Regions from separate parts of the Pseudoalteromonas sp. APC 3250 genome, predicted to be linked through region 2. Evidence: predicted binding sites of a transcription regulator. Region 2 holds the regulator's gene; the other holds the start of a gene.
What was found. The regulator NrdR, encoded in region 2, represses ribonucleotide reductase genes. The targets are predictions, from matches to a motif close to AAACACNANATNTNGTGTTT.

Region 1 (15,024 bases), on a different contig from region 2:
TTAGCGCAAAAAGGTCACAATGTAACGCTTATTGACCAAAAGCAGCATATGGGTGGGCAGTTTAATTTAGCCATGCAAATACCTGGTAAAGAAGACTTTAACCATACATTGGCTTACTTTACCAATGAACTTAAGCGTTTAAACGTCACCATTGAATTAGGAAAAGCATTTGATGATAGTATGCTAAGTCAGTTTGACGATGTGGTTTTTGCCACGGGTGTAAGGCCACGTGAAGCCTCTATAGAATGTAGTGATGACAAACGTGTTTTTGCCTACGATGAAGTCATTCGCGGTGAGGTTGAACTTGGTAACTCGATTGCGATTTTAGGCGCAGGCGGTATCGGTTTTGATATGGTGGCATTTTTAAGTGAACATAAATCACAAAGTATCAGCGACTTTAAAACCCAGTGGGGAATAGAGTGCGATGCTCAGCCTCATAAAGATGAGCGTCAACTTTATATGCTTAAACGCAGTGAAGGGCGCTTTGGTGGTGATTTAGGTAAAACAACCGGTTGGATACATCGTCAAGTTGCTAAACAACATGGCGTTAAGCAAATTGCCAATTGCCAGTACCATCGTTTTGATAAAAACGGCCTAACTATAAGTGTTTCTGGCGAAACGCAAGTATTGCCAGTTGATACTGTGATTGCTTGTATTGGCCAAGTGTCTAATGACGAACTATTTAAGGCGCAAGCAGAGAATGCCAAGGTTCATGTTATTGGTGGCGCTAAACTGGCAGCGGCTATTGATGCCAAGCGCGCTATATTTGAAGCTTTACAAGTTGCACGCAGTATCTAATATGCAATTTAAGTAAGTACACGGGTCTGATTATTTTTTAAAGATAGTTAACTTATAATCAGACCCTTATATTGTTGATTTTTACCTTATCCCATTCCTTGTATAGCTAATAAATACGCTATTGCGACTTTCAATGGTGCCTCGGCTACAACGCTTAACTGGCAAAATTAAATCTATAAAGCCCCTCATTAGTTCGACCTAATTATTTACACGCAAAAGGCTAGCGCCATTTTGTAATGGCACAAATACACGGCTATTTGGGTTGCGATATTATTTGTGTGCTTTTTTAACCTAGGTACTTTCTTGATAAGCAAATAATAACAGCGGGGTGCCCATTATATTTTAACCTAAGGGTTTCAATGGTATGCTATTGTTTTGTCTTTTGAGTAATTATAATGGATGCTATTGAGCTTTTATTAACCCGCCAGTCAGATGCAAAACTGACAGAGCCAGGCCCTAATGAAGAACAACTAAACATTATTCAGCAGGCTGGGCTCAGAGTTCCCGATCATGGCTGTATTGCGCCTTGGCAATATATCATTGTTCAAGGGGATGCACGTCATAAGTTGGGTGAAATTTATTATCAAAGCGCTTTGGCCGAGCAGCAAGCTGAAAAAGTAATTAATCGTGCTAAAGAGTTACCCCTTAGAGCACCCATGATCATTATTGCCATTGCAAAATATCAACAACATCCAAAAGTACCAAGAATAGAACAAGTTCAAAGTGCAGGCTGTGGCGTGCTGGCTATGCAACAAGCCGCATTTGCACAAGGGCTTGGCGGTATTTGGCGCACAGGTTACTTTGCACAAAGCCCCAGTGTTAAACACGCGCTTAACTTAAATAATGATGATGAAATAGTGGGTTATTTGTATTTAGGGACGCCAGCAGTTGAGTGTAAAAAGTCACCGCGCCATAAGCCAGAAAACTATTTTAGTTTTTTGTAGCAATAGGATGAACTTTTTATATTCAATATAGTCATAATTCATTAAGTTAATCGTGTTACACTACCGCGGTTAATATTGTAGCTGCGAGAAGCGCACGGAAGCACCATACGCAATAAATCTTCTTCAGTTTGTTTTTTAATCGGTTGTTTTTTGGTAATGTATGGAAAGTCTTACCAATAATAACGATAAAGAAGACGAAAATGATGGGAAATTTATTTTTACGTGAAAAAGAAAACTGGTTTGCTTGGTCAATCTGGGGTGTTGTTGGCGCGCTTGCGACATTTTATGTTGCAATGAATACACAAGCAGCTCACTTTATTGCTGCAACTGCGATGGGCGTCCTAGTACTACTAACATGGTGGATGCAACAGTCTCGACGATTTGATTTTGGCAGAGCCTTTAAAATATGCTGCTATGTTCTATTATTCACCGTCCTACCTTCGTTTGTGTTAGTTGTGATCCCAAGTGATGATTTAAACCGCTTCGATTTAATATTTCAAAGTATTGCATTTTTAACTGCCAGCTTATTGGTGTGTTTAGTATGTTCTTGGATTGCCCGCAGACCTAAACAATATTACTAGGGTTTATGACTATCTTGGTTAATATTTAACTATTTAATCAGTTTTAGTAAAATAGGGCTTTACAAGCTAAGCGTATGATCTTATTATGCGCGCCGTACGGAGAGATGGCAGAGTGGTCGAATGCACCGGTCTTGAAAACCGGCAGGGGTTTATAGCCCCTCTAGGGTTCAAATCCCTATCTCTCCACCATTATTTAAAAAACCGCCTTATTGGCGGTTTTTTGCTATCTGGAGCTTTATTATGTCACAGTCCCCGGAGTTATCCTTCTCTAAACGTTTACTTAAGCACATCCTGCTATGGACTGTGTTTGGTTATTGTTACCAAAGTGCCATATCGTTATTACAAAAAATGGCCATTGATGCATACCCAGATAATGCGCTGATGATGACTTTCTTATATGGCATCGGGTTTAATCTTTTATCCGGGCATTTAATCACAAAATACGATCATTTTTGGCCAGTGTGGGGCGCGTTTTACATTGGCATTATCGGTTTGGTGGCTGTGCCTCTTTTGTTGATCGGCGTGGTCGGATTGTTGCCGATGAGCTTACTTGTTGGAATTTTGCTCAGTTTACCTGTGTGTACCTTTGCTATTGGTTTAATTAAAGAAAAACTCAATAAAAACTAGCCCCAAACGGCTTTTATTTTGTGATAGCATATACGGGTCTTTTAACTAACAAAACGTGAATAACACATTATGTCAGATAATTTTACTACAGATGCTGAAAAAGCAAGTTACGGTATTGGCTTACAAATGGGTGAGCAACTTAAGGCTAACCCTTTTGAAGGTTTAAACTTAAATTCAGTATTTGAAGGCATGAAAGATGCGTATGCAGGCAGTGCTTTTCAAGTAGAGATCCCTGAGATCCAAGCTGCATTTGAGAAAATCAACGAAGAGATCCAAGCTCGTCGTGAAGAAGAAGCTAAAGTATTGGCTGCTGAAGGTATTGCATTTTTAGAAGAAAACGCAAAACGTCCTGAAATTACAGTTACTGAGTCAGGTCTTCAGTACGAAGTACTTGCAACAGGTGAAGGCGAAAAGCCAACTGCAGAGTCTACAGTACGTGTTGATTACCACGGTACTTTAGTAAACGGTACTGTTTTTGATAGCTCATACGAGCGCGGTCAACCTGCTGAATTCCCAGTAGGTGGCGTGATCAAAGGTTGGACTGAAGCATTACAAATGATGCCAGTAGGTACTAAATGGCGTTTATACGTTCCTCATGAGCTTGCTTATGGTGAACGTGGTGCCGGTGCTGCAATCGCACCTTACTCAACTCTAGTATTTGACGTTGAGTTACACGCAATTCTTTAATTAGAATTTAGTTGTAAAAAAACCGCATTCATTATTACGAATGCGGTTTTTTATTGTCTGATTAAAAATGAGCGCGTTTTAAAAGTAGCCTCTAACGCCAAATTGGAAGTTACGTCCAGGAAGAGGTGCCGTATCTTTAATAAATGAACTATGTACAAAACCAAGTTCATCAGTAATGTTATCAACACTTAGGTATAGCTGCGTGTCAACTGCGCCTAAATCAAGTTGATAATTGGCTTGTAAATCAATTAATGTATAGCCATCCGTTGCCGTTTCGTAAGCACTAATATCATTTTGCTCAAAGTAATGGGTTCCTGTTAAGGTAAATTGCGCATTACCTAGGGTATATTGTAGTTCTGAGCCCAATTTATTGGCAGGGATACGTGGTAAATTACCTTCATTATCTTTTAGTTTGGCGCGAGTAGAGTCACCAAATACTTTTACCATGGCGCTGGGGTTTATTTGATAATGTACATCAAATTCAAAACCATAAAGCTGCGCATCTTTACTGGTAAATTGATAAACATCAATTGCATCGCTGTGTCCATTGGCAGCAGACTCAAAGCCATCCATCTCATCAAACACTAATCCGGTGTTTTGTTGATAATAAAAGTTTTTAATATCGTTATAGAAAAAGTTGACGGTGTAGCCAAAGTCACCGCTAAAACGACGTAAACTAATATCAAGATTGGTTGAGGTCTCTTGTTTAATTTCTTCAGGTTCAAAATGCGCTTCTGCCCCTTCAATATGATAGCCCAAACCAAGCTCATAAGTACCTGTAGCAACATGCACACCATTAGAGAGTAACTCAGCTGAAAGTGGCGCACGCTCTGAATGTGATAAGCTAACGGCTAGGTTGTGACTTGGCATATACTCCCAAATTGCACCGGCTGAGGCACTTACATTAGTAAAGCTTTGGGTGTAGTTAATAGTCTCATCTGCCGATACAGGTTGTTCATCATGGCTGTGCTGATGTGTATCTACATCACTTTTGATATCATAATCTTCTAGGCGGGCGCCAAGCTCTACGGTGACATCGCCAAATGTGCGTTCTTCAAGTAAATATAACGCATGAGTGGTAGTGACACTTGCAGGCGTAAACGCTTCTTCGCCAATTGCATCGTAATCAGATTCACTATAGTGATAGCCAATCATGCCATGCCATTGGCCTAACTGATGCTCTACATTTAAACGTGCTTCAGTGGTTTCGTTACTAAACGTGGTGCCAATCGCGCCATCTTCAATTTCACTGTGAGTGTAGTCGGTGTAGCCAAGACGAAGATTAATCGATTCAATCCAGTTATCATGAAATGCATAGCTTACCAGTCCTTGCCAACGATCTTGCTCTAAATGAGCATAAACGGGAGTTTCTATATGTTCTTCATCCGCATGATCTTCATGATCGCCTTCTTCTTCATGGGCATGACCGTGATCATGTGAATGCCCTGGAATGCCATAGTCTGTTTCAATATTGCCGTATGAAAAGCCAACGGTTAAATGCTCACCGACATAGCTGGTACCAAAGTTCACTGTTTCACTGTCGATAAAAGTATTTTCAACTGAAGTGGCTGTTTCTTCATCGCCCTCAATGTGTACTTCACCTTCTTCATGTTCATCTGGTAGGTTAAAGCGAGGCGTTTGATAGTCATCACCACTGCGTTTGGTGCCATCAAAATGAAAATTAAAGTTATTGCTGCCTGTTTCTAATTTTGCCGCATAGGTGTTCGCATTTGAAACGGTATCGTGTGTGTATTGTGCCGCTCCCGAGAGTGCGTCAATATTATTGGTTGGAATACGGTTATCAACCACATTTACTACACCGCCAATAGCACCAGAGCCATATAGTAGGGTGCTTGGGCCTCGTAGTACTTCAATTTGTTCAGCGGCTAAGCTATCACTTGATGTCGCGTGATCTGGACCGATACGTGATGCATCACTGCTATCTAAACCGTTTTGAGTAATTTTAACACGAGGACCACCTAGGCCACGAATAATCGGACTTGAAGAGACAGGGCCGAAGTAGCTAGCGTTTACTCCTGGTATTCCTTTAAGTGTTTCACCTAGGGTCGGTTTCGCTTTATTTTTTAGTTCATCCCCTGATAGTACGCTTACAGGTGAAATCATTTCTAAGCTATTTTTATGCAGTGCCGAGGCATACACAACCACAGTTTCAACCGAAGACGGCTTTAATGTAACAGTAATTGTATCGTCTACATTCTCAAGCGATATACGTGAATCGATGTAGTTATCTTTACTAATATGTAATTGGCTTTTAGCATCTATGTCGATGCTAAACTGACCTTGTTCATTGCTTTTCACGCTTTGTGACTTTCCATGAACATGGATAGTTGCATTAGCAATAGGTTGTTTTTTTGAATCTGTTACTGTGCCGTTAATCGTTGCTGCTAGGGCAGAGTGAGAACACAAAACAGACAGTAGCGCTGAGGATATGAGTGTTAACTTTGTCATAATTACTTCGAATCGTGGTTGTTATGTTGTGATATAATATAACACTACAAAATGGCATCATCAACAATGTTATACTATAACTTTTAATTTTGCGTTGAATGGCAAAATAATCGCGTTAAATTTACATTACCAGCTCATTATTACAGATCAGTGCATTTGTTATATTTATTCGCTTAAGAGCGGCTGTCTATCATTAGTATGTCTAATTTTTTTTGTGCTTTGAAAGGATTTTGTTTATCGATTGGTTCAAGCATTTCACAGTCATCGTTTATCATTTCTGAAATTAAACTTGGGTAGTGTCGGCAATCTTGAGGACGGTCATGGTAAATACTGCATGTATATTTATCTTTTTCTTGTGGATATTTTTTACTGCTAAGTACTAAAAATGGGCATTGCGTTAATTGCTCGCCTGTTTTGGGATCAAACCATAACTGATCGTTTTTAACATATTGAAATATTTCTGGGTTGAATAACGCCCACATTTCAATTTCATCCTGATTTGTATCTAAATCTGCCGCACCATATTTAGTGCAGCATTTACCGCATTGATTGCAATTTTGCATAGGGTAGGTATTTACTATTGCGACTTAAATTAAGCGTTAAGTGTAGCACTGTAATATCCAGGTTTTTAAATTAAACCTCTGTTTTTATCGCTTATAATACTTTTGTAACAACGCAGCGCTTAATAATAATGTACTATTAGGGAATATATTTCGAATACGATGCCTTTAATAAGTCAAAAAAGGCGCGTTAATAAGGTAGCGAGTAATTATGAATACTAAAGTATACAAAGCGGTTCACGATTTGGCGGAAAAGCTGATGGCAGCGGCTAATAAAAATGATACTAAACAGTTTGAATCTTTATATGCTGAGCTAAAAGCTATTTGTATTGAAAACGAAAATACAGCGAAGGATCACCCTGTACAGTGGGAAACATTGGCTGATTTCACCGAAGAGCTAGAAGAAGCTATCGAGACTTACGAAAAAGCGTTACAGAAGTCGATAGAAATTAATAACAAAGATCATATGTCGTCTGTTGCCTTTTCTATGGCTACTTTACAGCTTGAGCTGGGTGATAAAGAAGCGGCAATTAAAAATCTGCAAGATGCTAAAATCAGTGCGAATAAAATTGAAGACAAAGAATTAAAATCAGAGATCCATGAGTTATTAGAATCATTGGTTGAAGAAGAAGGCTAGGCAATTTTATAGCCATTATTAATAATCAGCGTCAGTAATAATACCATTGGCGCTTTTTTATTGATAATAGCAAATTCTGCGTCATTAAATGTTTATGCTTAAATTAAGTCACTAAGCAAATTTTTTGGAGAAAACATGCTAGCGCAAATAGAACAATGGATTGATAAAACGAATAGTGAGTATGTTCATCAAAGAATATGCTGTGATACATTTGTTAGCGAATTTGATGGCTTTTACCCACATGATTTTTTGAAAACTGCATTTTATGTGGTTGTTGAACACATTCCCAAGCCTGACTTTACTGGTTTACGTGAAATTGGTTTAAGCGATTTTATTGACATGGATGTAGCAGGGATCACCTACAAAAACACTTATTACATATTACCTCATGTTGCGCGTAATTTAAGAGTGCATTTTCATGAGCTGGCTCATGTCGTTCAATGGCACGAGCTCGGTGCTCACGCTTTTATTATGCGCTACATCAATGAAATCCAAACCTGTGGTTATGATGATGCTCCGCTTGAAAAAATGGCCTATGCACTTGATGCGCACTTTACCAGCAATGGAAATAAATTTAATATTCCTGACTATATTACTCAACAGCTTTAGTTAATAAATATTATAAAAGGAATTTATATGTTGCGCTTTGTGCTCTATTTACTAGCTTTATCTGCCCTTGATGTAAAGGCAGCCGATTTTAATCATGATATTGTCAACGCATTGATCCACAGAACAACGCAACAAGTAACTTACGATAGCGCCTATCATAGGCTTGAATACCCTGGTGGCGATGTACCCGCTAATATTGGTGTATGTACTGATGTTATAATTAGGTCGTATCGACAGCTTGGTATTGATTTACAAAAGTTAGTACATGAAGACATGCAGGCCAATTTTCGCGCATATCCTTCTAAGCGTATTTGGGGATTAACCAAGCCAGATAAAAACATTGATCATCGACGTGTACCTAACTTACAGGTTTACTTTGAGCGCCATGCTCAAGTGTTATCTAAATCGCATAATGCAGCTGATTATAAAACCGGTGACATAGTCACTTGGATGCTGCCAGGCAATTTACCGCACATAGGTATGGTCGTTAATGAAATAGCGCAGGACAGTGGTCAACCGCTTATTGTGCACAATATTGGTCGCGGACCTGAAATGAGCGATATGCTTTTTGCTTATACAATTACGGGTCATTACCGATTTGTACCTGCTACTTATTCAGAGTAAATAACACGGCTATAATCGCGATTACTCGAGTAATAATTGCAGAAACAGGTAAGTGAATAAAGCGAGCTGTTAGGCATTATACTGTGTGGTTTGCTAGTTACTTTAAATTAATACTGATATCACCATTGGGCTTGCAGCAACACAATAGTATTTCACCATCACGCACAAAGGCTAACGGTTCTTCATTGTAATTGACTTCACCAGAGACAAGCGTAGCACGACACGCACCACAATATCCCTCACGGCACTGGTAAGCAACATCAATTTTATTCGATTCTAAGCAGTGTAAAAGAGAAGGGCAGCCAGCGGTAAAATCTAAGCACTGGCTGTTATCTGCAAGCGTGACACTTGCAGTGGTTCTATCAGTCATTATAAATCAAAGTCACCAAATTCAGCTGCATCAACCTGTGAATCAATTTGACCTACAAGGTATGAGCTAATTTCCGCTTCTTGTGGAGCAACTTGCACGTTATCAGAAACAAGCCATGAGTTGATCCATGGAATAGGGTTACTGTTATTATCAAACTGTGCTGGTAAACCAATAGCAGTCATGCGTGCATTGGTAATGTATTCAACATACTGACATAAAATATGTTTATTTAAGCCAATCATTGAACCATCTTTAAACAGGTACTCGGCCCATTCTTTTTCTTGCTCTGCAGCGTCAACAAACATCTTGATTGCTTCTTCACGGCACTGTGCAGCAACAATTGCCATTTCAGGGTCGTCTTTGCCATCTTGCATAATATTTAAAATATGCTGAGTGCCTGAAAGGTGAAGCGCTTCATCACGGGCAATAAGCTTAATAATTTTAGCATTGCCTTCCATTAGCTCACGCTCTGCAAACGCAAATGAACACGCAAAGCTGACATAAAAGCGAATAGCTTCAAGAATGTTCACTGACATCATCGCCAGATACAATTTCTTTTTCAGCTCAAATAAATTAACCACAACGGTTTCACCATTAATGTCATGTTTGCCTTCACCGTACAGGTTGTAAAGCGACACCGAGTTAATTAAATCGTCGTAATAAGTGGTTACGGCATCGGCACGTTCACTAATTTTGTCATTGCTAACAATGTCGTCAAAAATGAGTTCAGGGGCTTGAGTTACATTACGAATAATATGTGTGTATGAACGGCTGTGAATGGTTTCACTAAACGCCCATGTTTCAATCCATGTTTCAAGCTCAGGAATTGACACAATTGGCAATAGTGCAACGTTAGGCGAACGGCCTTGAACACTATCAAGTAAAGTTTGGTATTTTAAGTTACTTAAAAAGATATGTTTTTCGTGATCAGGAAGCGCTTGAAAGTCTAAACGGTCTTTACTTACGTCAACTTCTTCAGGACGCCAAAAGAAAGACAATTGTTTTTCAATCAGCTTTTCAAAAATAGGGTATTTTTGTTGATCGTAACGTGACACGTTAACGGTTTGACCAAAAAACATTGGCTCTTGCATTTGGTTATTATGATTTCTGCTAAAAGTAGTATAAGACATGTTTATCACTCAAAAAACTATCACTAAAACTATCAGGACAAAGCGGGCAAGGCGCCCGCTTTAAGTTTAACTATTAAATTTTACACGCGCCGCCTGCACAATCATCATCTTCCACTTCTGGAGCGTCTTCTTGTGCGTCTGATGCGCCATCACGGGTGTTATGGTAGTACAGCGTTTTAACACCTAGCTTGTAGGCACCAAGTAAGTCTTTTAATAAGACTTTCATAGGTACTCTACCGCCTTCGTATTTATTTGGATCATAATTAGTATTTGCTGAAATCGTTTGGTCGATAAATTTCTGCATTATGCCTACTAATTGTAAGTAACCATCGTTAGATGGGATATCCCACAGTAACTCATAGCTATCTTTAAGGCGTTCGTACTCAGGGACAACTTGTTTTAAAATACCGTCTTTACTTGCTTTAACACTAATATGGCCACGCGGTGGCTCAATGCCATTGGTTGCATTAGATATTTGCGATGATGTTTCTGATGGCATTAATGCGCTCAGTGTTGAGTTACGCATACCGTGCTCTTTAATGCTGGAACGTAACGCGTCCCAATCAAGATGAAGTGGTTCATCACAAATTTTATCTAAATCACGTTTGTACGTATCCGTTGGCATAATACCTTGTGAGTACGTTGTTTCGTTAAATTTAGGACAGGCACCACGCTCTTTTGCCAGCTCATTAGATGCTTTCATTAGGTAGTACTGAATCGCTTCAAATGTTCTGTGCGTAAGCGCATTTGCGCTGCCATCTGAATAACGCTTACCGTTTTTAGCTAGGTAGTATGCGTAGTTAATAACGCCTATGCCTAGCGTACGACGTCCCATAGTTGCATTTTTAGCTGCAGGTACTGGGTAGTCTTGGAAATCAAGTAGGTTATCAAGTGCGCGTACCGCAAGCTCAGCTAACTCTTCTAGTTCATCTAAAGACTCAATGGCACCTAAGTTAAACGCAGATAATGTACAAAGTGCAATTTCACCTTCTTCATCATTCACGTTGCTAAGAGGCTTAGTTGGTAACGCAATTTCTAAACATAAGTTAGATTGACGAATAGGCGCCACTTTTGAGATAAACGGACTGTGTGTATTACAGTGGTCAACGTTTTGTAAGTAAATACGACCCGTGCTAGCACGTTCTTGAGCAAACATAGAGAACAGCTCAATTGCTTTAATTCGTTTTTTACGAATTGACTCGTCTTGCTCATATTTTACATATAGCGCGTCAAACTCGTCTTGATCTTCAAAAAATGCATCGTAAAGGCCAGGCACATCAGAGGGGCTGAATAACGTAATGTAATCATCTTTAATTAAACGTGAGTACATGAGTTTATTAAACTGTACGCCGTAATCTAAGTGACGTACGCGGTTATCATCAACGCCACGGTTATTTTTAAGTACTAATAAGTTTTCAACTTCTAAATGCCAAAGCGGGTAGAAAAGGGTTGCTGCGCCACCACGTACACCGCCTTGCGAACAGCTTTTAACCGCTGTTTGAAAGTGCTTATAAAACGGAATACAACCTGTGTGGTACGCTTCACCGTTACGAATAGGGCTACCTAGTGCACGAATACGACCTGCATTAATACCAATACCAGCACGTTGAGAAACGTATTTAACAATTGCTGATGATGTAGCATTAATTGAGTCTAGGCTATCGCCACACTCAATAAGTACACATGAGCTAAACTGGCGTGTTGGTGTACGTACGCCCGACATAATTGGCGTAGGTAAAGAAATTTTAAATAATGAAACCGCATCATAAAAACGTTTGATGTAATCAATACGTGTATCACGAGGGTAATCAGAGAATAAGCTTGCAGCCACTAAGATATATAAAAACTGCGCGCTTTCGTAAATTTCACCCGTTACACGGTTTTGAACTAGGTATTTACCTTCAAGCTGTTTTACTGCTGCGTAGCTAAAGTTAAGATCGCGAGAATGGTCTAAGTACGCATCTAGCTCATCTAATTCTTGCTCTGTGTAATCAACGAGTAAATGTGCATCGTAGCGTTTTTGTTCAACCATGTTAGTAACATGGTCAAAAAGACGCGGTGGTTCAAACTGGCCATAGGCTTTTTTACGTAAATGGAATACAGCTAAACGAGCAGCAAGGTACTGATAATCAGGCGATTCTTTTGAGATCTGATCCGCAGCAGCTTTAATAATCGTTTCGTGGATGTCTTTAGTACGAATACCGTCATAAAATTGAATATGCGATTTTAGTTCAACTTGTGAAACCGAAACGTTATTTAAACCTTCGGCGGCCCATTCAATAACGCGATGGATCTTATCAAGATCGAGTGGCTCTTTACGACCGTCACGTTTGCTTACAGATAACTGTTGGTTCATAGCTTTGCCTGTATTCCTTGGGAATTAAATATTTTTGACCAATGCGTGCACCTAAAAAAGCGCAGTGCCTATTCGTTTATTGTTATTTTCACCGGTTTGGTGAATTTAATTGAATAACATTTAGCCACAATATCTGGTGTTGTTCAAATTAGAGATCACAAGATAGTGTGGTCTGGGATCTTTTGCAAGGGACAGAAACCGCTCTCATTGTGGATAACGTTGGGATAACGCAATTGTGTTAGTAGGCATTAACCTTTGATCATTCGGTTAAGTTGAAATTTGTAAAAATCAACTAAGGAAAGATTAAATTTACGCTTTTTTAAAATAAATTTTGTCTGCTTTTTTTATCATCAAGCTTTGCGTAAAAACTAACACAATCACAATATGTAGTGTTTATTAATTAACATGGCACTATATGTGGTTAAATGCATCTATAGGACTGTGCCAATTAAAATCCGCATTCCAAGCCAATGCCTCGTCAACACTCGGTACATATCCCCATAGTGCGGTTGCGGTGTGCATATTGGCTGCTTTACCTGCCTGAATGTCACGCTGCGCATCACCTATATATAAGCAACGCGAAGGATCTACACTCATTTGCTCAGCGCAATACAGTAAAGGAAGGGGTGAGGGCTTAGATTCAGCTAAGGTATCACCGCTAACCACAATACGTGCATTTTTTAATGCAGGAATCGCTTTGACTAAAGGATCAGTTAAAAATCCGGGCTTATTGGTCATAATTCCCCAAGGGATTGCTTTGTTATCAAGTGCGATTAGTAATTGCTCTATTCCTACAAAACATTGGGTATGGGTGGCAATGTTGGCAGCGTATTGCGTAACTAGCTCATGTAAAAGTTGCTCTTGCGGCTGTTGTGCCCAGCTTTCTTTAAAACCAGCAGCCAATAAAGCGGCAGCACCGTTTGAAGCCGCGGGGCGATATATATCACTGCCCACTTGGGGTTGTTGATGATTTTGCAGCACGGTGTTTAGTGCGGCGCCTAAATCATCAGCGGTATCGAGTAAAGTGCCATCTAAGTCAAACAGCAATGCTTGATATTCCATTGGGGCAATGGGGGTTTGAGAGCTTGCCATTACGCTAACTTCTCAAAATGCAGCATATAATTTACGCTCACATCATCACTAATTGTATATTGCTTTGAAAGTGGATTGTAACTTAACCCAGCACTGGCACGTACTTTTAAGCCAGCTTGCTCTGCCCATGCAATTAATTGTGCAGGTTTAATAAACTTTTTATGGTCATGGGTACCCTCTGGGACCATTTTTAGTAGTTTTTCTGCCCCGACAATAGCGTATAAATAAGCTTTTGGGGTTTTATTAAGAGTAGAGAAAAAAACATCAGCGCCTGGTTTTGCCAATTTAGCCACCGCATGAATAATAGATGCAGGGTCGGGGACGTGCTCTAACATTTCCATACAAGTGATCACATCAAAGCGCTCAGGGTGCTCATCTGCAAACTGCTCTGCAGGTACTTTTATATACTCAACGGGGACACTTGTTTCTAAGCTGTGTAACTTGGCGACAGTTAAAGGCTCTTGCCCCATATCGATACCTGTTACGTTTGCGCCCATTCGCGCCATGCTGTGACTTAAAATGCCACCACCACATCCTACATCTAGGGTTTCTTTATCAAATAATCCTTTGGTTTTGTCTGCGATGAAATCTAATCGTAATGGATTAATTTCGTGAAGCGGCTTAAATTCGCCTTCTAAATCCCACCAACGTTCTGCGATGGCTTCAAACTTTGCTATTTCTGCGTTATCTACATTTTGATGTTCGGTCATAAAATACTTCCTCGTCAATCTGAGGCCATTATATAGGCCTAAATTGATAAATCGCAAAGTTTTGCGCCTGTAAATTAAAATTAATTGTGATAGCATGGTTACTTAGAAATAATAACAAACACTCTTAATACCTAATACTGGGTTGTTAAGAGCTGATACTGAAGGAATGTGATATCAAATGACTGATCTCGCCAATGAAATTCTGCCAGTCAATATTGAAGACGAGTTAAAAAACTCCTACTTAGATTACGCCATGAGTGTAATTGTAGGACGTGCATTACCAGACGTACGTGACGGTTTAAAACCTGTTCACCGCCGCGTTTTGTTTGCAATGAACGAGCTTAGTAATGACTGGAACAAGCCTTACAAAAAATCGGCCCGTGTGGTCGGTGACGTAATCGGTAAATACCACCCACACGGCGACAGTGCAGTTTATGACACCATCGTACGTATGGCTCAGCCATTCTCACTGCGTTACATGCTAGTAGATGGTCAGGGTAACTTTGGTTCGGTTGATGGTGATTCAGCAGCGGCAATGCGTTATACAGAAGTACGTATGGCAAAAATGTCGCACGAATTATTAGCCGATCTTGAAAAAGAAACGGTTGATTTTGTGCCTAACTACGATGGCACAGAGCAAATTCCTGATGTGTTACCCACTAAAATACCTAACCTATTAGTTAATGGTTCATCAGGTATTGCGGTTGGTATGGCAACAAATATTCCGCCACATAACTTAACAGAAGTCGTGAATGGCTGTTTAGCGCTTATTCAAAACCCTGAATTGACCATTACTGAGTTAATGGATTACATTCCTGGGCCTGATTTCC
Region 2 (15,024 bases):
GGTATTCCTGATGAATTCATTAAACATGGCACACAACAGCAAATGCACGATGAAATGGGGTTAGGTGAACACGGTATTTTAACTTCAATTAAATCATTTATGAGCTAACACTTATCGTGTTTAATAAAAAAGGAGCCATTGGCTCCTTTTTTATTGCTCATCTATAACCTCTAGCGCATCCATACCTTAATATCGGCTAGACCATTGCTTTGTAACAAACCAATTTGCTGTTCAACATTGGGGTTTTGCTCAAACTCAAATGCATCTAATTGCTCGTCAAAGGTAATATTAGCGACGCCATCGCCGCCGCGTTTTTTAACTTGATGTAATGCTATGTCAGCTAGATTAATTGATGTTTCCCAGCTAATAACTTGCCCACCTAAGAGAGGTAACGGATAGAACGACCACCCGACTGACGCTGTTATATTGGTTGTTTCACCGTTAGGAAGCTGAAACGAATAATCTGCAATTGCTTGGCATAATTCAGATACATAGCTGTCGATTAAATTACATTTAAAATCGCGCAATAACAGTAAGAACTCATCACCACTCCAACGGGCAACATAATCAGAACCTTGAGTACGCGAGTTAAGTAATGCCGCTACTTGTTGTAAACAGCTATCTCCAGCAATAGGACCATAGGCATCGTTAATGCGGCTAAAGTTATCTAAATTAATAATTAACAACACCAACGATTTACCTTGAGCCTGCAATGACTGCGAGTTACGCTGAAAATGCTCAATATCTTTTGGTAGTTGATCAAACAAAAAACGGCGACTTCTCAGCCCTGTTAGCTCATCAGAGTGACTAACAAGTTTAAGCTGAGAGTTTACTTGGTTTAATTTATCGTTTGCTTGGCGAAGCTCAAGGGTTCGCTCAGTAATAAGCCCCTCAAGAACCTGCTGCTTACGTCGCTCTTGAACTTTAAATACCCAAAACACCAAATAAAAGAGCAACACAAAACCACTGGTGATCAGTAATCTAAAATATATAGTTTCACCAAATCGTTCAGGCACCACAAAAGCGTATTCGGCCGATTGCGCTTTGCCCCAATCTTCACCTTGACGTTTTGTCTCTAATTCAAATAAAAACATACCTGCTGGTAAGTTAGTGTAAATTGCTTCTCGGCGGGTATTTGCATAGCGCCAATCATTATCAAGTCCATTGAGTTTATACCTAAACTCTATACTTGCAGGTGCATAATAATCGATAGCGGTATAGGTAAGCGTTACATCACGCTCGTCAGTTTTAAGTACTGGCTTTTTACCTAACGCAGCCGCAGCAAGTTTTCGTGATGGCGTGGTTAAAGTTTCTATAGTTGGTTTAAGTGAACGCAGCCCAAATAATTCTACGTCTTTAGGAATTTCTACAACGCCTTGCAAGCTGGGATACCAAATTGAATTATCCATATCAACCACCGCATCATGGCCTAAACCATTACAGCATTGACTTGCTTTACCATCGAGCTGTCGATCAAATGAAGAGATCACTTCCTCCACTTTTAGGCTTTCAATGTTGGCTTTGAATTGCTCAACTGGCATGCGATAAACCCCTTTCATGGTGCTTACCCAAATGCGTTTTGTAGTATCATCGTACTCAAGACTAAATATAGAACCATATGGCAGCCCATTGGCGGCATCTAATTGCTGCCACTGCCCTTGTCCACTGCGATAAAACAAACCATCGTTAAGCGAGCCAATTAAAATCCCCACGCCTTTAATGTGTAAAATGCTAGTAACGTACGCACTTTCCAAAGTGGTTTGGTCGCCTATTTTTTCTATCCCGCGTTCAGTAAAGTAATACGCCCCTTTACTGGTACCAATCACCCCAAAATTTGGTTTATCTAAAACATAGGTTACAAACTTACTGCCTAAAAAAGCATTGTACGCAAAAGGGTTTAACCCGTTGTAATTTAAACGATATAAGCCTCGCCCAGTGCCCACCCAAAAGCCGCCTTTAGTCGACGTACTAATAGCAAATACAGGATTATCACTTAGCGCACGGGCAGGGAAACTATATAAGGTATTCGACTCGTAGAAAAACAAACCTCTACCAGTGGCAACATAAAGACGATTGCCGTCAAACTGTAAGTCATGTACTGAGGCATTACCATACTTGGCACTGTTGATGACATTGATAAACGTTTTATCGGCATCGAAATAGCCTACGCCGCTTTTGTTGGCAATCCATAACTTACCATCTGGTGATTTACTAATGGCCATAACCGCTTCGGTCATTTTAGAAATGGCTGAATGGCGCTCTATTCGCCCTTCGTGAGCAAGCCAAAGTCCCTCACTAAAACTCGCTAACCATATATTATTTTCATCATCTCTAAATATATCGGCAAACCAAATACTTTGATCTAATTGACTGGGCTCAACCCATTGCCAATCATCCGACTTCCCTCTGAACAATAAGCGCCCATAAGTCGATACCCACAAGCCACCATTGCCATCACTCATAAACTTATAAACGGCTGAGTTGTTAGCGTTAGGCAGCGGAAATGGGCGTAGCTCATCATCTAAATCTAAAAAGTAAGCGCCTAGCTCAGAAGCAAGATATAAATTGCCATTTAAAAAGGATAAGTCGTGAACAATTGTTTGTGCTAAACGATCAGGCAAGGCCACTTTAGCGGTAAGCTCTAAGCGCAATTTAGAAAAATCAGACGCGCTTTGCGTCAAGCGCAATAAATTACGATCGTTAACCAGCCAAATTCCCTCTGGTGAGAGCGCCATTTTACTGACTGACCCTACTATTTGGGTGATCGCAGTGGCATTTACGATAGGGCTCGGATTGTTTAGCTGGTCGCGCAGCTCTATCTGGCCTCTGTCTATGTAATAAAGCCCATTAGCTGCTATCCAAATACTGCCTTTAGAGTCTTCAAGAATATCTCTAACAGGGCCTTTAATATTAAACTCTTGTGCGGTTAGCTTTTCTGGGTCTATAACAACGAGGCCGTTTTTCGTGCCTATCCATAATAGTCCTTGGCCATCAATCAGTAATTTATTGATGCCATTGCTGGGTAAAAACAGACTATTTTGAGTGTTGTAATTAGTAAAAGTGTTACCATCAAATCGGCTTAATCCGAATTGCGTACCAAGCCACATGTAGCCTTGGTTATCTTGCACCACACTTTTGAGGGATTGTGAGGGAAGTCCGTCTTTAATGTTCCATTGTTTAACTACGTAATCAGTAATTGAAGCCGTACTTGGCATGGCACACATCAAGAGTACACAAACCAATAAAAATCGCATCATAGTGCTGCCACCTAGTTAAACAAATAATAAATTAAAAGGGTAGTAAACCTACTTTTATCAATGCTTGCAAACAAATAAGCGAAAAAATACCTGCAAGTACATCATCGGCCATAATACCAAACCCACCATGAGCACGTTTATCAAGTATACGAATCGGCCCTGGCTTTGCTATATCAAAAAAGCGAAATAGTAAAAAGCCCACTAATAATGTTTGCCAATTCAGTGCTGCACCAATCATCGTTATATAGTAACCAGCGACTTCATCCCAAACAATAGCTGGATGATCATGAACTTGAAGGTCATCAGCTGTTTTTCCACATGCCCAAATACCAAATATACTGATCACCACCGCAAATACAATTTGTAACCATAACGGAAAATGCATGGTAATAAAAATAAATGGTAACGCCGCTAAAGTACCAAATGTACCAGGGGCTTTAGGCGCAAGCCCTGTACCAAAACCCAAACCAAAAAATTGATGTGGGCGTTTTAAATTAAATAATCGGTTTTTATTCAAACCTGCTCCTTGGAAAAGTGCTCAAAGCCTTTGTGCTCAAAAACAAACTTTTCACCTTGGTGTAATAATTCTATATTCCCGTCACCACTTTTGATTTGGCCGATACAGGTTGCTTCTACACCGTATTGGCGCAACTTAATATCGAGCATACTCTTATTACTGTCTGGGACAGTGTAAAGTAGTTCATAGTCATCGCCATAGTTGAGTATAAAAGGAAGCTGTTGCTCAAAATCAAGACTCGCTTGCATCGCATCAGAAGTAGGTACATTTTCAATATTGATTGTTGCACTGACCTGTGACAAATCCAAAATGTGACCTAAATCAGCAAGTAAACCGTCTGAAATATCAATAGCTGATGACGCTAAGCCACGCAAAGCTTGTCCGGCGGCCACGCGTGGCGTTGGAAAGTTTAAACATTTATTAATATGCTTTAAATGTTCAGGTGCAACTGGCAAACCTTGTTTTTTTGACTCAATTGCCAAACCAGCATCACCTAGCGGTCCGGTTACAAAAATCCAGTCGCCCACTTTTGCGCCACTTCGACGCAGTGCTTTACCTTCAGGAACCGTGCCTTTTGCACAAATAGTAATACTGAGTGGGCCTTGAGTCGTATCGCCACCAATAATTTGTACATTAAAGTACTCAGCAATTTCATGCATGCCGTCAGTCAGCTCTGCAATCCATTGTGGATCGATACTTGGCAACGTGAGTGCAACCGATACCCATGTAGGCTCTGCACCCATGGCAGCTAAATCACTTAAATTTACTGCCAGAGCTCGATGCCCTAATGCGCGAGGAGAGATATCATGAAAAAAATGCACCCCAGCAACTAAGGTATCTGTTGTTACAGCAAGCTGACAGTTTGCTGGTACTGTGACAAGCGCACAGTCGTCTCCAATCCCTAAATTAACATCGCGACGAGTGATACCGCGACCTTTAAAGTAGTGATTAATTAATTCAAATTCCTTCATACACAAAAAAGCCGACCTATGCCGGCTCTCCTTTTTAACGGTTATTTATAACAACTCACTGAAATTAATATGCAGCTTAAGTTGTTATGACTTGCGTAACTGTTTTACAGCTTTATCAAGTACACCGTTTACAAATTTATGGCTATCTTCAGCGCCAAACATTTTCGCTAATTCAATGCTTTCATTGATAGCCACTTTGTAAGGAACATCTTCACGAAATTTAAGCTCGTAGCTGCTTAAACGTAAGATTGCACGTTCAACTTCGTCTAATTCATCAAATGGACGAGTTAAATGAGGCGATACAGCTTCGTCTAGTTGCTTATGATTTACGGCAACTCCACGCGCTAAATCTTTAAAATATTCAACATCAATTTTAGTCACATCGTTTTCGATCAACATTTGTTGTTCGATATCGGCAATTGCATTGCCGCTTAATTGCCATGAATACACGGCTTGAAGTGCTAAGATACGTGCTTTACGTCTTGCTGCTGGTTTCACAAAAATTCCTTAAACTTAAATTTTATCTAACACATTAACCATTTCAAGCGCACCTAAAGCAGCTTCGCCGCCTTTGTTACCCATTTTGGTACCTGCGCGCTCAATTGCTTGCTCAATGCTTTCAGTGGTTAATACGCCAAATGCAACCGGGATATCATACTCAAGCGATACTTGTGCAAGCCCTTTATTTGACTCGCCAGCGACGAGATCAAAGTGAGGCGTGCCCCCTCTGATCACTACACCTAAGGCGATAATTGCATCATATTCTTTTTTTGCTGCAACGCGTTTCGCTGCTAAAGGTAATTCAACCGCACCGGGTACGTAAATCACGGTAATATCGTCTTCTGATACTCCACCAGTACGTTTTAGCTCATCAACAGCACCTGCAAGCAAGCTACTACCAATAAAGTCATTAAAACGAGAAATGACAATGGCAAACTTTTTGCCTGGAGCGTATTTATTACCTTCAATAATTTTCATTTGATAACCCTAAAAATAAGTTTAAGCGATTTCGGTTGCGCAAAAATTGATGCGCATTATACCACATAAATAAAATAATAACCTAGCGCGTAATTATTGTGGCTCTACGTAGTCAACCACTTCTAAATGGAACCCTGATAATGCATGGTATTTTTTAGGTAAACTCATCAAACGCATTTTTTGAATACCTAAATCAGCCAGAATTTGCGAACCCACACCGACGGTGCGCGAAGTACCTTGAAATTTACGTGGCGTCACATTTTCACCCGCATCAGCTGCGGCAAATGCTTTTACTGTGGCTTCTAACTCTTCAGTGCTTTCTTGCTTACCTAAAATAACTAAGGCGCCATTATGCTCAGCAATATAAGCCATTGCTTGCGATAAACCCCAACTACGGTCAGCGTTGCGATCAGAGAGTAAAATATCGTTAAAGGTACTTTGTAAATGCACACGCACTAAGGTCGGTTCTTGTTGTTTTATTTCACCTTTAAGCAATGCATAGTGTAACTGCCCATCAATGGTGTCTTTGTATGTCACTAAGTCAAACTCACCATGTTCAGTTGGCAATTTACATTTTGCAACTTGCTCAATTGTGGTTTCGTTTAGGTTGCGGTACTCGATTAAATCAGCAATGGTGCCAATTTTAATATCATGTTGCTTAGCAAATACTTCTAAATCAGGACGACGCGCCATGGTGCCATCTTCATTTAGGATTTCTACAATCACTGATGATGGCTCAAGCCCTGCTAAACGCGCTAAGTCACACCCCGCTTCTGTATGCCCTGCACGTGTTAACACGCCGCCTGGTTGCGCCATAATAGGAAAAATATGACCTGGTTGTACAATATCGCTTGGCACAGCGCCTTTCGCGATGGCAGCTTGAACAGTGCGGGCACGATCCGCTGCAGAAATACCTGTGGTAACCCCTTTTGATGCTTCAATCGACATAGTGAAATTAGTTGAGAATGCGGCACCATTATTTTTTACCATTAATGGTAAATCAAGCTGCGAGCAACGCTCTTGAGTCATCGTTAAACAAATTAGTCCACGGCCATGAGTCGCCATAAAGTTAATGGCTTCTGCACTAATGTGTTCAGCAGCAATAATTAAATCGCCTTCATTTTCTCTGTCTTCATCATCCATTAAAATAACCATTTTACCGGCTTTAATGTCATCAATTATTTCTTGTGCGCTGTTTAAATTCATAAGTTGCTCGTATAAGTTGTCAATGTCGTTATTTTATAAAGCCCGCTTTAGCGAGTAAGCTCATCGAAATATCTGAACCCGTAGGCTGCTCAGCCCCTCTAACTAGGCGCTCTAAATAACGTGCTATTTGGTCGACCTCTAAATTCACTTTGGTACCGACTTGAAAATCAGCTATGGTCGTTTGCCCGCTGGTGTGGGGCACAATCGTCAGTTTAAATTTATTACCTTCAACAGCATTAACCGTCAGGCTAATACCATCAATACAAACCGACCCTTTGTAAGGAATGTATTTCATTAAATTTTCATCGGTGGCTAACCAATATTCTGTTGCTCGCGCATTGGCATTAATTGCTGTGATAGTGGCAATACCATCTACATGGCCAGACACTAAATGACCACCGAGGCGCGAAACAGGTTGCATCGCCTTTTCTAGATTAACGGTTTGCCCTAATGCGTAATGTGCAAACCCTGTTAAGCTAATCGTTTCATTTGATAAGTCAGCACTAAAGCCGTCAATATGCTTATCAACAACCGTCAGGCAGACACCATTAGTTGCAATACTGTCACCTAACTTAACATCACTCATATCAAGGTTTTTACTTTGGATACGAATAGCTAAATCACCTTGTTTTTTTTGTAATAACGCAATTTTACCTGTCGCTTCAACTATTCCAGTAAACATAGTGCTACTCTTTATATAAAATGATTAATGAGCTTTTTTTAGTGCTGTGATACGTAAATCATCACCGATTGGCACACACTCATTAAAAGTTAAATTAATGGTATTTTGCATACTCATTAACTCTGGGAAATTTAGTAAACTTTTAGCATCGCTGCCCATTAATTTAGGAGCAATGTAAAAAACAAACTCATCAATTAAATCAAGTTCTGTCATTTTGCCAGCCAGTGTTGCTCCGGCCTCTAGCCACACATTATTAAACTGCAATTGGGCTAGCGTGTTTAACACGGCCAGTAAATCTACTTTATTATTATTTTCAGGTACTTCAATCTGTTTAACAAAATGAGGCCACTGATGCGATTTATCAACCTTGGTGGTAAATATTATCACCTCACTTTGAATTGAAAATAAGGCAAGATCAGGGGTAAGTCTATTTTGTGAGTCAATAACAACGCGAACCGGTTGGCGCAGTGGTAAATCAGTTGGTAAAGAATACGGTAACTCTTCTGGGCGCACATTTAATTTTGCATCATCCATTAATACCGTATCGGCACCGGTTAAAATTGCACAGTTTTGTGCTCGGTATAGTTGCACATCTTGGCGCGCAGCGGGGCCTGTTATCCATTTACTTTGGCCGTTTTTAAGCGCCGTTTTACCATCAATACTGGCGGCCATTTTGCAAGTCACAAAGGGTAACCCCTGCTCCATGCGCTTAAAAAACCCAAGGTTTAATGCGCGAGCTTGCGCTTCAAGTAATCCGTGAGCAACTTCTATACCAGCATCCGCTAAAATTTTCAGACCTTTGCCTGCAACTTGCGGGTTGCTGTCAACCATTGCGGCAATCACTTTTTTAACACCGGCTACTTTTAGCCCTTCAGCACATGGCGGTGTTCGACCATAATGACTGCAAGGCTCAAGTGTTACATAAGCGGTTGCGCCTTTTGCATTTTCGCCAGCCATAGCCAGTGCGTTTACCTCTGCATGACCTTGGCCCGCTAACCGATGAAATCCTTCACCTATTACTTTATTATTCTTTACGAGTACGCAGCCAACATTAGGATTAGGAGTGGTGGTAAAGCGCCCTTTTTTTGCCAGTTCAATAGCGCGGGCCATGTAGCGTTTATCATCCTCTGAAAACGAACTTTGCTTGGTCATTACTATTCCCCTAAGCGGGCTATTTCTTCACCAAATTCGCGTATATCTTCAAACGAGCGATACACAGAGGCAAATCTTACATAGGCCACTTTATCTAACTTTTTAAGCGCTTCCATAATGCACTCACCCACCAAATGGCTAGACACCTCGCGTTCGCCAGTGGCACGTAACTGCGACTTAATAATATTAACCACTTCATCAACTTGCTCAGTGCTTACGGGGCGTTTTTCGAGGGCGCGAGTTAAGCCATTTAGTAACTTATCTTCATTAAACGGTTCGCGGCTGCCATCTTGCTTGATGACCCGTGGCATCACTAATTCAGCCCCTTCAAAGGTGGTAAATCGTTCGTGGCATTCATTACATTCACGACGTCTACGTACTTGGTGTCCCCCACCTACAAGGCGAGAATCAATAACTTTAGTATCTTTGGCGGTGCAAAAAGGGCAATGCATAACTGTGTGTTTCCGTTTTAAAAACAAAAAATGGCCGCTATCATAGCGGCCATTATCATAACAAAAATGTGTGCAGTTGTGATCTAAATTACTATTTTACTCTTGGATTAAGCGTAAACAGGTAATTTTGCACAAATTGCTTTCACTTTTTCTTTTACTTGCGCTTGTACTGACTCATCTTCGATGTTGTCTAGTACATCACAGATCCAGCCCGCTAACTCTTTTGATTCAGCTTCTTTAAAGCCACGACGAGTGATTGCTGGTGAACCAATACGCAGACCAGAGGTAACAAATGGTGAACGTGGATCGTTCGGTACTGAGTTTTTGTTAACCGTGATATTCGCATTACCTAGGGCAGCATCTGCATCTTTACCTGTGATATCTTTGTCGATTAAATCAAGTAAGAATAAGTGGTTGTCAGTTTTACCCGATACTACTTTGTAGCCGCGCTCTTGTAATACCGCAACCATTGCTTGTGCATTTTTAACAACTTGTGCTTGGTATGTTTTAAACTCAGGTTGAAGTGCTTCTTTAAATGCAACCGCTTTAGCAGCAATAACATGACATAAAGGACCACCTTGGCCACCTGGGAAAACAGCGCTGTTTAGCTTTTTGTAAATTTCTTCATCGCCACACGCAGAGATGATTAAACCACCGCGAGGACCCGCTAATGTTTTGTGTGTTGTGGTTGTTACAACGTGAGCAAATGGCACTGGGCTTGGGTAAACACCCGCAGCAATTAAACCTGCAACGTGCGCCATATCAACAAATAAGTAAGCACCTACTTTGTCTGCAATTTCACGGAACTTAGCCCAATCAACAATACCTGAGTATGCAGAAAAACCAGCAATGATCATTTTTGGTTTGTGCTCAAGTGCTAACGCTTCAACTTGTGCGTAATCAATTTCGCCAGTTTCTTCGTTAAGGCCATACTGAATTGCGTTGTATGTTTTACCAGAGAAGTTAACGTGTGAGCCGTGCGTTAAATGACCACCGTGCGCTAGGCTCATGCCTAATACAGTATCAAGTGGGCTTAAAAGAGCTTGGAAAACAGCAGCATTCGCTTGTGAACCGGCATGAGGCTGTACGTTTGCGTAATCTGTACCAAATAATTCATTTGCGCGGTCAATAGCAAGTTGCTCAACCACGTCTACGTGCTCACAGCCACCGTAGTAACGTTTGCCCGGGTAACCTTCAGCGTATTTGTTAGTCAGCTGAGAACCCTGCGCTTCAAGTACGCGTGGGCTACAGTAGTTTTCAGATGCAATTAACTCAATATGCTCTTCCTGACGTGATGTTTCTTTGCTCATCGCGTCAAATAACTCTGGATCAAAGTCCGAAATATTCATGCTACGTTCTAACATTGGGGTCTCCTGGGCAACGTGTATGGGTATTTTTTAGAGGCTTTATTGTACGCTTAAAACGACGTTTTGCCTACGCTCTTAAGTTGAGGATATTTAAACAGGGATTGAAACTATTTCACAGCATTTTGATGATGATATTTTTTTATAAACTAATAACAATTTTAAATGAATTTTATTTACTACATTTATATAGCTTATGCGTTATGTCTAAAGCGATGCATAAATAAACAAAAAAAGCGGCCTAAGCCGCTTTTATTATCTGCCTTTTTTAGGCAAGCTTTTTAAACAATTCTGTACGCAAAACATCATAATCGTTGTGCATATCAGTGGCTAAACACGGTTTTGCTAATGCATCAGCTAACGGCTTTGGCATATCTAATTCAACATTAAGGATATCCTCAACGCTGTCTTTAAATTTGGCCGGATGCGCAGTCGCTAAAAAAATCCCCACAGCATCTGCCGCCTTATTTTCTACAAGACCTTGGTAAGCAATTGCGGTGTGAGGCTCTGCAATATAGCCAAGCTGTTGAATTTTTTTCATCACTGTTTGTGTTTGCTGCTCATCAACACTCACCGAATAAAAGTTATCATAACTAAACCAGTTATTATCTAACATTGATTGCACACGTGGCCAGTTATTAGGTTTACTCACATCCATTGCATTTGAAAGCGATTCAATTGTCGCATTAGGCGTCCAATTTTTATCAAGCATAAAGCGCGGTACTGTGTCGTTTTGGTTTGTAGTCGCACTTAGTTTACCAACTGGCATACCAATAACAGCGCCAATCATAGCCGCACACACATTACCAAAGTTACCACTCGGTACTGAAATATGCGCTGTAGCACGCTTTTCTTTTGGCAGCTGTGCAATGGCTTCAAAGTAATAACACACCTGCGCGACTAAACGGCTAATATTAATTGAATTTGCTGAGTTTAAACCTAACTTCGATTTTAGCTCTTCATCTAAAAATGATTTTTTAACCAACTCTTGGCAATCATCAAAACTACCCTCAATCGCATAACAATGAATGTTGTCACCAAGCGTTGTAAATAACTTTTGCTGCGCTAATGAAATTTTACCTTTAGGGTATAAAATAACGACATCAATATTTGGTTTGTTATAAAAAGCATGCGCTACGGCAGCCCCGGTATCACCCGATGTTGCAGTTAAAATAGTGACTTTTTCACCTTGATTAAATTGCGCCAAGCACTCGGCCATAAAACGGCCACCAAAATCTTTAAATGCCAGTGTTGGCCCGTGAAATAACTCTAAGCAATAGGTATTATCTTCAACTTCCACCAGCTTAACCGGAAAGTTAAACGCATTCTTAACCATCTGGGCAACAGTATCACTTGGTAGCTCGTCACCAATAAGGTGCGATAAAATTTTGCCGCTGCGAGTAATAAAGTCCATATCTAGTAATGCATCAACATCACTTAATGGCGCTAACGACTCTGGAAAAAACACACCTTGATTACGCCCTAGTCCTGTTTTTACAGCTTCAACAAACGACACTTTTTGTGAATATTCTTTTAAATTATGTAATTGCATGACTCTTTTTCCTATAAAACATTTAATTGACGCGTGCCGTCGTTATCTAATTTACAAATATGGCAAAAGCCTTGTTCGTTGATGTAATTTTCCTCTAGCCACTGCGCGCATTGCTCTGCCGCTTCAAGCGTTTTACATACACTAAACAAGGTCGGCCCTGCGCCTGAAATACTCACAACTTCAGCACCCAGTGCTGGTAAGCTTGCTTTGGCATCACTAAAGCCGCTTATAAGTGGCGCACGGTATGGCTCTGCTATTTCGTCTTTCATAATGCTTAATGCATCATCAAAACGCCCTGTTAACAGTAAGCTACTAAACGCCGATAAACGCTGAGCAAACTCAACCCCGGCATGCATACTTAGCTCTTTTGGTAAAACAGAGCGCGCTTTTGCGGTATTGAGCGAAAAGCCCGGAAATGCGGCGACGTAATACCAGTTTTCATCAACAGGTAAAGCAATAGATTTATCAGGAATTAAATCACCGGTTAGCTGTAAGCCGCCTAAATAACACGGTGTGATGTTATCGTAATGGCGCCCCCCACTTACAACGGCTTCAAAATCTGCCATAAGCTCAATGAGCTCTACTTGGCTTAAATTAGTTTTGGCAAATTTATCCAGTGCTGCAAATGTCGCCACCACAGAGCAGGCACTTGAGCCTAATCCCGAACCAATCGGCAAATTTTTCCTAAGTTCGAGCTTTACCGCAGGCATATCAGGCGCAACATGCGCTCTAAAGTGCACTAAACACTGATACGCTAAATTTTCTTGCGCATCACTAGGTAGCTTATGTGCGTAGTCGCCTGTACAAATAAATTTATCACTCGATGCGGCACTAACAATCGCCACATCACCTAATAAACCGCCATCAATGGGCGCAAGTGCGGCGCCCAGCGCATCAAAGCCAACGGCAAAATTACCAATAGACGCCGGAGCATATACTTCAATCATGACTGACTCCTAGCGAGATAATGTTTTTAATATGTCTGCAAATACACCCGCAGCCGTTACTGCAGAGCCAGCCCCATAACCACGAATTACAAACGGACGCGGTTGGTAGTATTGGCTTAAAATAGCCAGCGCATTTTCACCATCACGAATAACATTCAATGCATGTGATGAATCCACCGCTTCGATTCCGACCTTACAGTGACCATTTTTAATTGTGCCTACATAGCGAAGTACTTTACCTTCACTTGCTGCACTTTGAACACGGTCGTTAAAACCAGCATCTAAGCTAGGTAATTTCGCCATAAACTGCTCAACATTGTCACCTTGGGCAAAACCTGGCGGTAAAACCGACTCCACTTCAATATCGCTAAGCTCTAATTTCATACCGGCTTCGCGTGCAATGATCAGTAATTTACGTGCTACGTCAGTTCCCGATAAGTCATCGCGCGGATCGGGCTCTGTAAACCCGCTTTCTTTGGCTTTAATTGTTGCTTCAGAAAGTGATAGACCATCTTCTAGTGCTCCAAACATGTATGAAAGCGAGCCTGATAAAATACCACTAAACTCAAGTAACTCATCACCTGCACCAAACAACGATTGCAAGTTATCGATTACAGGTAAACCTGCACCTACGTTAGTTTCGTATAAAAACTTTCGATTATTTTTATGTGTTGCTGCAATTAAATCTTGGTAATACGTATATGAGCTCGTGGTGGCTTTTTTATTGGCAGCCACGACATGAAAACCTGCATTTAAAAAATCTACATATTGTGCAGCTAAGGCATCTGATGAAGTACAGTCAACTAGCACTGGATTAACTAAATGATTTTGCTTAACAAACTGCTCGACCAGTTTTAAATCAAACGCTTGCTCTGACTGCGCCAGTTTTTGCTGCCAATCATCAAACGCAATCCCCTCACCATCAAGGTGTAATTGACGAGAGTTGGCAACACCATATAGGTTTAATTTAATATTACGCTTTTCAAGCCATGCTTGTTGACGCTCAAGTTGGTTAATTAGCTCTTGGCCGACTAAGCCACAGCCCAATAAAAACACATCAATTGAAGGCACATGAGTAAAGAAGTTTTCATGGCAAATTTTAACCGCGTCATTACATAATTCACCGTCAATAACGGCTGAAATAGCACTTTCTGTTGAATCTTGCGCTATGGCAACAATGTTTACTTGCGCTTGTGCAAGCGATGCAAAAAACTTAGCCGCTAACCCCTTATGGGCACGCATGTTATCACCAACTAACGTTACTATTGCTAAATTACGTTGCACATTTACCGGCTCAATGAGCCCCGCTTTTGACTCTAAGTCAAAGGCTACTTGCAACGCACTTAACGCTAGATTTAAATCGCTTTCATGCACACAAAAGCTAATACTAAATTCACATGATGATTGAGTGATCAGGACGATTGACACGTTATCATGCGCTAATGCATTAAATACTTTCGATGCCATGCCCACTTTGCCCTTCATACCAGGGCCTGAAACGGTCAGCATAGCTAAATTTTGTAGACTTGAGAGTGCTTTTACTGGTTCATCAGATACCGTATCGTTACTAATTAGTGAGCCTTGCGCATCTGGGTTATGAGTGTTTTTAATTTCGCATGGCACCCCTGCTTTTGCACACGGTAGGATAGTTTTAGGGTGCAATACTTTAGCGCCAAAATAAGAAAGTTCCATCGCTTCTTTATAAGACAGGAAATCAACCTTAGTGGCTTTTTTGATATAACGCGGATCGGCGCTGTATACACCATCAACGTCAGTCCATATTTGGCACACTTGTGCTTCTAAACACGCTGCAGCAATCGCCGCCGAGTAGTCAGACCCATTACGACCAAGCGTTGTGAGCTCCCCTTCATCATTACTTGCGGTAAAGCCCGGCATAATGTAAACCGTCGCAGGGGATTCTTTTAACACGGCTTGAAAACGTGCTT

Region 1: a site for NrdR is predicted at 12,515-12,534, ahead of nrdA (class 1a ribonucleoside-diphosphate reductase subunit alpha). Genes of this name have one in related genera too.

What each region holds. Positions count from the first base shown of each region.
Region 1 is NZ_JASDCM010000001.1:68,530-83,553, forward strand. It holds gene QL986_RS00290 (NADPH-dependent 2,4-dienoyl-CoA reductase) at 1-798, shown strand, start outside; gene QL986_RS00295 (NAD(P)H nitroreductase) at 1,194-1,742, shown strand; gene QL986_RS00300 (hypothetical protein) at 1,946-2,323, shown strand; tRNA gene QL986_RS00305 (tRNA-Ser) at 2,422-2,512, shown strand; gene QL986_RS00310 (hypothetical protein) at 2,627-2,950, shown strand; gene QL986_RS00315 (FKBP-type peptidyl-prolyl cis-trans isomerase) at 3,020-3,637, shown strand; gene QL986_RS00320 (TonB-dependent receptor) at 3,716-6,106, opposite strand; gene QL986_RS00325 (YkgJ family cysteine cluster protein) at 6,280-6,669, opposite strand; gene QL986_RS00330 (tetratricopeptide repeat protein) at 6,878-7,303, shown strand; gene QL986_RS00335 (hypothetical protein) at 7,439-7,912, shown strand; gene QL986_RS00340 (DUF1287 domain-containing protein) at 7,940-8,536, shown strand; gene yfaE (class I ribonucleotide reductase maintenance protein YfaE) at 8,634-8,906, opposite strand; gene nrdB (class Ia ribonucleoside-diphosphate reductase subunit beta) at 8,906-10,036, opposite strand; gene nrdA (class 1a ribonucleoside-diphosphate reductase subunit alpha) at 10,110-12,392, opposite strand; gene QL986_RS00360 (HAD-IA family hydrolase) at 12,804-13,484, opposite strand; gene ubiG (bifunctional 2-polyprenyl-6-hydroxyphenol methylase/3-demethylubiquinol 3-O-methyltransferase UbiG) at 13,484-14,194, opposite strand; gene gyrA (DNA topoisomerase (ATP-hydrolyzing) subunit A) at 14,373-15,024, shown strand, end outside.
Region 2 is NZ_JASDCM010000027.1:1,461-16,484, reverse strand. It holds gene dxs (1-deoxy-D-xylulose-5-phosphate synthase) at 1-108, shown strand, start outside; gene QL986_RS18045 (ligand-binding sensor domain-containing diguanylate cyclase) at 171-3,257, opposite strand; gene QL986_RS18040 (phosphatidylglycerophosphatase A) at 3,289-3,774, opposite strand; gene thiL (thiamine-phosphate kinase) at 3,771-4,745, opposite strand; gene nusB (transcription antitermination factor NusB) at 4,830-5,243, opposite strand; gene ribE (6,7-dimethyl-8-ribityllumazine synthase) at 5,259-5,723, opposite strand; gene ribBA (bifunctional 3,4-dihydroxy-2-butanone-4-phosphate synthase/GTP cyclohydrolase II) at 5,817-6,929, opposite strand; gene QL986_RS18015 (riboflavin synthase) at 6,958-7,611, opposite strand; gene ribD (bifunctional diaminohydroxyphosphoribosylaminopyrimidine deaminase/5-amino-6-(5-phosphoribosylamino)uracil reductase RibD) at 7,636-8,763, opposite strand; gene nrdR (transcriptional regulator NrdR) at 8,766-9,215, opposite strand; gene glyA (serine hydroxymethyltransferase) at 9,323-10,579, opposite strand; gene thrC (threonine synthase) at 10,848-12,131, opposite strand; gene thrB (homoserine kinase) at 12,143-13,078, opposite strand; gene thrA (bifunctional aspartate kinase/homoserine dehydrogenase I) at 13,088-15,024, opposite strand, start outside.